Regions from separate parts of the Streptomyces tyrfis genome, predicted to be linked through region 3. Evidence: riboswitches for the same ligand, from Rfam matches in the RefSeq annotation. Region 3 holds a riboswitch; each other region holds the start of a gene.
The links. A riboswitch is a leader RNA that binds a small molecule or an ion and turns the genes downstream of it on or off. The one in region 3 is predicted to bind cobalamin.
Positions count from the first base shown of each region.

Region 1: another riboswitch for cobalamin. It lies ahead of WA762_RS35665 (CoA-acylating methylmalonate-semialdehyde dehydrogenase); the one in region 3 lies ahead of metE (5-methyltetrahydropteroyltriglutamate--homocysteine S-methyltransferase).
Region 2: another riboswitch for cobalamin. It lies ahead of WA762_RS14335 (cobalamin biosynthesis protein); the one in region 3 lies ahead of metE (5-methyltetrahydropteroyltriglutamate--homocysteine S-methyltransferase).
Region 4: another riboswitch for cobalamin. It lies ahead of WA762_RS10035 (prenyltransferase/squalene oxidase repeat-containing protein); the one in region 3 lies ahead of metE (5-methyltetrahydropteroyltriglutamate--homocysteine S-methyltransferase).

Region 1 covers NZ_JBAGJZ010000010.1:23,851-26,028, forward strand. The annotation lists gene WA762_RS10055 (ECF transporter S component family protein) at 1-524, shown strand, start outside; cobalamin riboswitch at 584-757, shown strand; partial or broken gene WA762_RS35665 (CoA-acylating methylmalonate-semialdehyde dehydrogenase) at 986-1,204, shown strand; partial or broken gene WA762_RS10060 (enoyl-CoA hydratase) at 1,217-2,012, shown strand; gene WA762_RS10065 (BTAD domain-containing putative transcriptional regulator) at 2,093-2,178, opposite strand, start outside.
Region 2 covers NZ_JBAGJZ010000015.1:111,700-113,877, forward strand. The annotation lists gene WA762_RS14335 (cobalamin biosynthesis protein) at 1-1,070, opposite strand, end outside; cobalamin riboswitch at 1,216-1,346, opposite strand; gene WA762_RS14340 (hypothetical protein) at 1,600-1,830, opposite strand; gene WA762_RS14345 (inorganic phosphate transporter) at 1,949-2,178, opposite strand, start outside.
Region 3 covers NZ_JBAGJZ010000026.1:103,350-105,527, forward strand. The annotation lists gene metE (5-methyltetrahydropteroyltriglutamate--homocysteine S-methyltransferase) at 1-1,281, opposite strand, end outside; cobalamin riboswitch at 1,446-1,665, opposite strand; partial or broken gene WA762_RS20950 (malate synthase A) at 1,895-2,143, opposite strand.
Region 4 covers NZ_JBAGJZ010000010.1:15,922-18,099, forward strand. The annotation lists gene WA762_RS10030 (prenyltransferase/squalene oxidase repeat-containing protein) at 1-517, opposite strand, end outside; cobalamin riboswitch at 811-944, shown strand; gene WA762_RS10035 (prenyltransferase/squalene oxidase repeat-containing protein) at 1,066-2,178, shown strand, end outside.

The DNA of each region.
Region 1 (2,178 bases), on a different contig from region 3:
CCGTCTTCTTCGTCCTGGTCCTGGCGGGCCGGGTCTACGGGCCCGGCTTCGGATTCACCCTTGGCTGCACCTCGCTGTTCGCCTCCGCCCTGATCACCGGGGGAGTGGGCCCGTGGATGCCGTACCAGATGTTCGGCTGCGCGTTCGTCGGGATGCTCGCCGGCTTCCTCCCACGGGCGAGCGGACGCCGCGAGGTGCTGCTGCTGGCCGTCTACGGGTCCCTCTCGGGCTATCTCTTCGGCTTCCTGCTCAACCTCTCCTTCTGGCCCTTCTCCCTGGACCCCCACAGCTCCATCGCCTATCTGCCGGGTCTGCCCCTCACCGAGCAGTGGCAGCGCTACATCGCCTTCGACCTCGCCACGTCCCTCGGCTGGGACACGGGCCGGGCGGTCACCAACTTCGTCTGCGTGACGCTGGCCGGACCCGCCGTGCTGACCACCTTCCGGCGCGCCGCGCGCCGTGCCCGGTTCCACGCCCCGGCGCGTTTCGCGGCCCCTCGAACGGCCGAACCCGGACCCCGCTGAGCTGCGGGAACGTCCCGGAACGGGCCCGGGGGCGGATTTACTAGGGCGCCCAACTATATGGTCGCGACAAGGCCCGCGGTGCGGGGAAGCCGGTGTGAATCCGGCACGGTCCCGCCACTGTGACCGGGGAGCACGCCGTCGAGCAGGGCGCCACCGACGAGCAGGACGTCGGGAGGGCGGACGGCGCGCGCTGATCCGGGAGTCAGGATACCGGCCGCGGGATGTTCCGTGTTGTCCACGAGGATGGAGCTGACACGCATGGCACCGGTGCGCTTCCACGAATCCGGCGACCCTGCGGCAGGGGCGCCCGCTCGCCGGGAAACCCGGCGGCACCCCGCCGTCGCCGTCTGACGGTTCCCCCGCCATACGCGATCTCGCGCCGCCCCCGCGCGCACGGACCACGGCGTCCGCGCGCGTCCGGCGGCGCGCCGTCCCGGATCGCCTGACGAGAGCAGGCACTCATGGTCCGCACGCAAGTCAACTACTCCGTACGAGAGTTGACCCACTTCATCGACGGCAGGCGCACCCCGGGAACCTCGGGTTCCCACGGTGACGTGTACGACCCCAACACCGGCGGGATCCGGGCCCGCGAGCCCCTCGCGAGCCGCGCCGAGACCGAGGCGGCGATCGGCGTCGCCGAACGCGCCCAGCGGGGCTGGGGCGACTGGAACCCCCAGCGCCGCGCCAGGGTTCTGCTCCGGTTCCTCAAACTCGTCGACCAGGAAAGGGACTCCCTGGAACGCAAGGGCCGCGCCGCCCTGCTCGCCCTCGACCGCCCCGGCGCGCTCAACGCGCTGAACCTCCAGGTGATGAACGAGGTCGTCGCCGCCACCGACGCCCTCGACCGGGACCCGGACTGCGGATGCGTCGTGATCACTCGATCGGCCAGGGCGTTCGCGGCCGGCGCCGACATCAGGGAGATGCGGTCGAGGGACTACCCGGACATGTATCTCGCGGACCGGTTCGCCGCCTGGGACCGGCTCGGACAGCTGCGCACCCCCACCGTGGCGGCGGTCGCCGGCTACGCGCTCGGCGGCGGCTGCGAACTCGCCATGCTGTGCGACATCCTGCTGGCCGCCGACACGGCCGTCTTCGGCCAGCCCGAGATCAAGCTCGGGGTGATCCCCGGCATCGGTGGCTCCCAGCGCCTGACCCGCGCGGTCGGCAAGGCCAAGGCCATGGAGATGTGCCTGACCGGCCGCACGATGGGCGTGGCCGAGGCCGAGCGCGCCGGACTGGTCTCTTCGGGTGGTGCCGGCCGACGAGCTGCTCGGCGAGGCGCTCGCGGTCGCGGAGACCGTCGCGGGCATGTCGCTGCCGGTGGCGATGACGGCCAAGGAGGCGGTGGGGCGGGCCTTCGAGACGACCCTCTCCGAGGGGGTCCGCTTCGAACGCCGACTCTTCCACGCGGTGTTCGCCACCGCCGACCAGAAGGAGGGCATGCGCGCCTTCGTCGACAAACGGCCGCCCGAGTTCCGCCACCGGTGACCCGCCGCGCGCGGCGGGGCCGCCCGGCAGGCCCCGCCCCGGCCGCGACCGGCGGGCCGGACCCGGTCGCCCGGCTCCGCTCAGCCGCGCACCGGCGGTTCGGCGGCGCCCGCGCCCAGGAGCTCGCGCAGCAGCCGGGTGGCGGGCAGGGCGGAGTGGAGATACA
Region 2 (2,178 bases), on a different contig from region 3:
CTTCCGGCCCGCACGCCGGCGACGCGTGCGCCCGCGCCCGGGGTTCGTACGCCGGCGCCCGTCGCGCCCGCGAGCACGCCCCGCGTGCCCGCGCCCGGCACGCCCCCGCCTCGTCCGTCCGCGAACCGCCGGACCGCGAGGGAGGCGCCCAGCCGTCCGGCCACGCACACGCCGAGGGCCAGCACGCCGACCCGGCGCGACAGCCGCACCGCGCGCTCGACGTCCCCGGTCTCCACGGCCCGGCCCGCCGCCCCGTTGAGGACGGGACGGTGCTCGACCCGGCCGCCGTACGCCAGCGTCCCGCCGAGACGCACCCCCAGCGCGCCCGCGAACGCCGCCTCCACCGGGCCCGCGTTGGGGCTCGGATGCTTCGCCGCGTCGGCCCGCCAGGCCCGTACCGCCGCGCGCGGACGGCCGCCCGCCGCCGCGGCGAGCAGAGCGGTCAGCCGCGCGCCCGGCCCGCCCGCGACGTCGTCGAGGCGGGCCGAGGCCCAGCCGTAGCGGAGGTGGCGGGGCGACTTGTGGCCGACCATCGCGTCCAGGGTGTTCACGGCCCGGAAGCCGACCAGCCCGGGCACCCCGGCCAGCGCCCCCCACACCAGGGCGCCGACCACGGCGTCCGAGGTGTTCTCGGCGACGGACTCCACCACCGCGCGGGCGATGCCCGGCCCGTCGAGGGCCTGCGGGTCGCGCCCGCACAGATGCGGCAGCCGCTCCCGGGCGAGTTCGACGTCCCCGGCGGCCAGGGCGCCGCCGATGGCGCGCGCCTCCCGCCCCAGCGAGGCGCCGCCGAGCACGGTCCAGGTGGCGGCCGCGGTCAGCGCGACGGAGGCGGCGGGGCTGCGGCGGACGGCATGGGAGAGCAGCGCGGCACCGCCCGCGGCGCCGCCGGCGCAGACGAGGGTGTGCAGCGCGCCCCACCCGCGGTGGTCGCGCCACAGACGGCGCTCGACGCCCGCCGCGGCCCGCCCGAAGGCGGCCACCGGGTGCCCCCTGCGGGGGTCACCGAGCAGCAGGTCGCCGATCAGTCCGGCCGTGGCGCCGTACGCGAAGATGCGATCGGCCCGCATGGCTCAGCCGGCCGTCGCGCCTCGGAGGACGTTCGTACGGGCGGCTCTCGGCGAGAGCCCCCCGGCAAGGGACGCACGGCTGCCAGGCATGGCGACATGTCCTCACTCAGGGTCCGCGCCCTGGTTCGACGTGACCGGCGACGAGAGTCTCCTGGCTCCCGGATCCGCGGTGACCCCCGGCCTTCCAGCCCGCTCGCGCGTGCCGTGACTTCCCGGTGTGGGGGACCGCTCCCCGGTGACAGTGGCGGGACCGCGCCGGATTCGCACCGGCTTCCTCTGCTGTCGCCGTAAATGGCTCCGGCAGTCCACCACGCTCCGAGAAGCCCCGTCAACTTGCCGTTGACCTGCGGCGGCGCAGTGTGCTGAGACCCACACCGGCTCCGGGGCACGCCGAAGGGCCGGACGCACGAGGCGCGTCCGGCCCGTGACGGGGGCGCGGGGACGGGAGCGCGGGAGGGGCCCGAACGTCGAGCGGGGAGGGGCCCGGAGGGGGAGCGGTGGCGCGCCCGGAGGGGCGGCGGGGAGGGGCTCAGGCGACGATCAGATAGATCCCGTACGCGACCGCCGCCGCGCACAGCGCGAAACAGGCGTACGCGCCCGCGCGAGCCAGCGCCCGGGAACCGCCGGAGCCGCCCTGGGCCGCCGGTTCCGACTGCCTGGCCAGCCCCACCACGCCCAGGCTGAAGAAGCCCACCAGTGCGACGGTGACGACGAGGGACACACCGAAGACGGACCCGAGGGCCGCCCAGTCGATCTTCATGCTGATTCCTTAAACGGTCTGCGAGGTCCGGGACGGTCCGCGCGATCCGGGACGGTCCGCGCGGACCGGGCGAGGGAGGGCCGGGGGCGGCCCGGCGCGAACGGCCCGGGCCGCGTCCTCACACCGGCTGGACGGGGGCGGGGCGCGCCGGGTCCTGGGCGGGGACCGTCGGGACCGGGGCCGGAAGGGTGGTCATGAGGTCCTGCGCGGCGGCGGTCACGGGGGTCACGGCGGTGACGGCGGTCGCGGTGGCCGCGACGGTGGGCGGCGGGCTGACGGCGGCGATGGCCGTGGTGACGACCCCGGCGGGTTCGGCGGCGCCCTCCACCGGCGCGGCGGCCGGCGCGA
Region 3 (2,178 bases):
CTCGGCGTACGGCTGGGAGCGGCGGGCGTCGGCGTCCGTGATGGCGGCGGCGCGGGTGCGCACGGCCGGGTCGTGGGTGATGGGGGAGTTCGCCCGGGAGGCCAGGACGGCCCGGTTCGCGGCGAGTTCGGCCTTGATCGCGTCGGTGCCGTGGGCCAGCCCCTCGGCGAGGGTGGCGATCTCCGCCGTCTTCTGCCGGGCGAAGGCCAGCCAGCGCAGGATCTGCGGTTCGATGTCCCGCTCCGCCGCCGTGTCCAGCGGGACGTGCAGCAGCGAGCAGGAGGCGGACACGTCGACCCGTTCGGCCAGGCCCAGCAGGGTGCCGAGCGTGGCGAGGGACTTCGACAGGTCGTTCGCCCAGATGTTGCGCCCGTCGACCACCCCGGCGACCAGTCGCTTGCCGGGCAGTCCGCCGACGGCGGCGAGGGCGTCCAGGTTGGCCGCGGCCGCCTCGGTGAAGTCCAGGGCGAGCCCGTCCACCGGTGCCTTGGCCAGGGCCGGCAGGGCGTCGCCCAGCCGGTCGAAGTAGGAGGCGATCAGGAGCCTGGGCCGGTCGGTGAGACCGCCCAGCGCGTGGAACGCGCTTTCGGCGGCGTCGAGTTCGGCCGGGGTGCGGTCCTGGACGAGAGCGGGCTCGTCCAGCTGGACCCACTCGGCGCCGGCCGCGCGCAGGTCGGCCAGGAGCTCCGCGTACACCGGCAGCAGCCGGTCCAGCAGGGTGAGCGGGTCGAAGTCCGCGGTCACGCCCGGCGCGGGCTTGGCCAGCAGCAGATAGGTGACAGGGCCGACGAGGACGGGCCGGGCCTTCAGGCCCAGTGCGAGGGCCTCCTTCAGCTCGGCGGCCTGCTTGGCGGAGTCGGCCGTGAACACCGTATCCGGGCCCAACTCGGGCACCAGGTAGTGGTAGTTGGTGTCGAACCACTTGGTCATCTCCAGTGGTGCGACGTCCTGGGTGCCCCGCGCCATCGCGAAGTAGCCGTCCAGCGGATCGGCGGCGACGGCTTCCCGGTGGCGTGCCGGAACCGCGCCCACCATCACGGTGGTGTCCAGCACGTGGTCGTAGTACGAGAAGTCGCCCGTGGGGACTTCCTCGATGCCGGCGTCGGCCAGCTGCCGCCAGTTGGCCCGGCGCAGTCCGGCGGCGGTGGAGCGGAGGGCGTCGGCGGTGACGCGGCCCTTCCAGTAGCCCTCGATCGCCTTCTTCAGTTCCCGGTTCGGACCCTGACGGGGGTAGCCGTACACGGTGGCCCGTGCTGCCGCGGCTGCGGACTCGGTGGTCACGGAGATCTCCTTCGCGAGATGAATCCCTGAGATCCCGGAGACGTCACGGGGGTGCGAAGGGTGACGGACCGGACGGTGCGGCCTCGCGCGGCATGGCGCGGCCGTCCGTCTGGTATGTACGCCGACCCGCCCTCGAGGTCACCGGGATGTCCGCGCGCGAATGGTTCGCACACGGGCAGATGGCAGGTCTTCGGACTCGCGGGCACGTCCTCCCGGGGGAGGTCGCCTACTGGCCGTCGCTTCCCAGGCCCTTGCCGGGCCCAGTGCGTATGACGGCGGTCGTTCCCGCTCACCGCTGCGGGGCAGTCCCGGATTCCCACCGGGTTCCCTCTTGCGACGCATCCCGCCTGGCGGACGGGGCGAACCAGCTGCAACGGCCAGCTTACGGCGCGGCTCCGGAATGCGGCGCACCCTGTCCATCATCCGGATGGCGAGATGAGACACACGGCCGACAGGAGTGAAACGGTCCGGAGACGGGAAGCGCCGGGCCTCCTCCCCTCCCCGGGGAGCGGCGGCACGGGGGAGCCGACGTGGGGGAGCCGGCGCGGGGAGGCGGCGGCACGGGTGCGCCGGCCCGCCTCCGGCCCTGGTCTGGCGCGGTCCCGACCGGGCGTCACGCCCGCGCGTGGCGCACGAGGTGCCCGGCGTAGGCGTCCGGGGTGAAGAACAGCGGCAACTCGGCTGCCAGGGCGTTCCGTTCGAAGAGCGCGCGCACCTCGCCCAGTGGCGCCCAGGGATACTCCGCGCCGAGCGCGGCGAGCTCCTCGTCGAGCAGCCGCAGCACCGTGTCCCGGTCGATCACCCGGTGCCACAGCGACTGTCAGACCTGCACGCGGGCGATCTCGGCGGTCGCCGCGTCCTCCTCGCCGGGCGGGGCGGCCCGCGGCGCCCCGGCCG
Region 4 (2,178 bases), on a different contig from region 3:
CGAGCGCGGCGAACACCGTGCCGTTGAAGTTGGCCGACGGCCCGAAGTAGCCCGCCTCGGCGTTCTGCCAGTAGCCGTAGACGTCGGCGATCAGGTTGCGGGAGGCGGAGACCCGGGCGGGGTCGATCCCGGCGGCGTACGCGTTGAGCGTGGCGCGTTCGTAGTCGGTGACGACGGGGGTGGCGGAGGGCCAGCCCGCGGCCGACAACTGACCGCGGTAGACCGTTCTCGCGTTCTTGGCCGTGTCGCCGCCGGGCGCGACGTCCACGGCGGCCGTGCCCGCGGCCGCGAACGCGCTGAACGCCCACTCGTTGGACAGCCCGGAACCGGCGTAGGAGCCGTCCGCGCCCTGGAGGGACTTGAGATAGGCGACGCCGTTCGTCTTCGACGTGGCGATCTGGGCCGGGGTGGCGGTCGCCGCCGCCGGCAGTGTGGTGAGGGCGAAGGCGCCGAGTGCGGCCACCGCGGTGAGCCCGCAGCGGCGGAGGGACGAGGACACGGCAACGGTACGGGACATGGCCTGCTCCTGGGATGAGGGACGCCGGCCGGACCCGTGCCGGGCCTCGCCGTGGGCGGGAGCAGCGGGCATGGCCGCCGTCCGAAAACGCGTGGACCGGCTACCAGAAGTGCTTCGCCGCATGGGCATTCGGGCTCGGAACGGCCCCCGCCGTCCCACACCGCTGCGCGTCAGCCCCGGACTCCCACCGGGTTCCCCCACTCGGCAGAGCGGGACGGTACCCGACCGGCGACGCGGTCGCCAAGAGCGCCCCCGGCAGGCCCGCGCGCCCGACCGCACCCCGCCTTGACGCCTTCCGTGAACCGTGCTCAAATCCGGCTGATACGCAATGAGTTCCAGGGGAAGCCGGTCGAAGTCCGGCGCTGACCCGCAACCGTGGGCCCGGTACCACCGGGCGAGCCGGAATGCCTGGAGCCCGTTCTTCAGCAACGAACGCCGTCGCGGACTACGGCGTGGTGCGACCGGTACTTCCGTGTGCGGAGCCTTCCCGCGGCGGGAGCCCTCACCCACGCCCGCGCCCGCGCAGGGCAGGCAGCGAGGGGGCCGTGGTGGGGACCGAGCAGCGAAGAGACCGGCGGTCGGCGGCGAGACCGGGGCCGCTGACGGCACTGGTCTCCGCCTTCCTGATGCTCGCCGCCGCGTGCGTGACCTTCCTCACGGCGTCCTCCGTCGCCGCCGACCCGGCCGACGACTGCACCGCCACCCGCGGAGCCGTCGTCGCCGTCGACTTCACACCGTTCGGCGGTGCGGTCGAGCGCGGCTGCGACACCACCCCGACCACCGGGTACGAACTGCTCCACGACGCCGGCTTCTCCACCGCGGGCACCGAGCACGACGGCCCCGGCTTCATCTGCCGCATCGGCTACGGCCCGTTCCACTCCGGCACCCCCTACCCGACCCCGGACCGCGAATCCTGCGTCCTGACCCCGCCCGCCACCGCGTACTGGTCCTACTGGACCGCCTCGCCCGGCCAGCGGGACTGGACGTACAGCCCGTACGGCGCCATGGACCGCAAGGTGAAGGACGGCGACGTCGACGCCTGGGTCTACGGCGGCACGGACATCGGCGGCAGCACGGGCGGGCCGCGCTTCAGCCCCGACGACGTCCGCGCGGGCGGCGGGGGCGCCACCCCCGAACCGGGCGGCACGCCCACCGGCGCGCCCGGCACGGTCGACGTCGCCGCCGCGGCGGCCTGGCTCAGGTCCGGGCTGACCGACGGCGAACGCGTCGAGGACGGCGGCGGCGCCCCCGATCTCCTCCTGACCACGGAGACGGCCTACGCCCTGGCCGCCGCCGACGGAAAGGACCCCGCCGTCGGCGGAATCACCGCGTTCCTGGCCGCACACGGCGGCGACTACGCCTACCCGAACGGCTCCGGCCGGGCCCCCGACGCCACCGCCGCGGCCCGGCTCGCCCTCCTCGCCGAGATCACCGGGGCCGACCCGAGGGACTTCGGCGGCCACGACCTCGTCGGCGACCTGGCGGACCATGTGTGCGAGGCGGGCCCCGAGTCCGGCGAACCCACCCCCGGCTGCACCGCCGCGGGCGACTTCCGGGGCGCCGCCTACGGCGACGGCCAGGCGCTGTCCCTCCTGGCCCTGCTGCGCGCCGGCGTCACGCCCCCGGCCGCCGCCGTGGAACGGCTCACCCAGCTCCAGTGC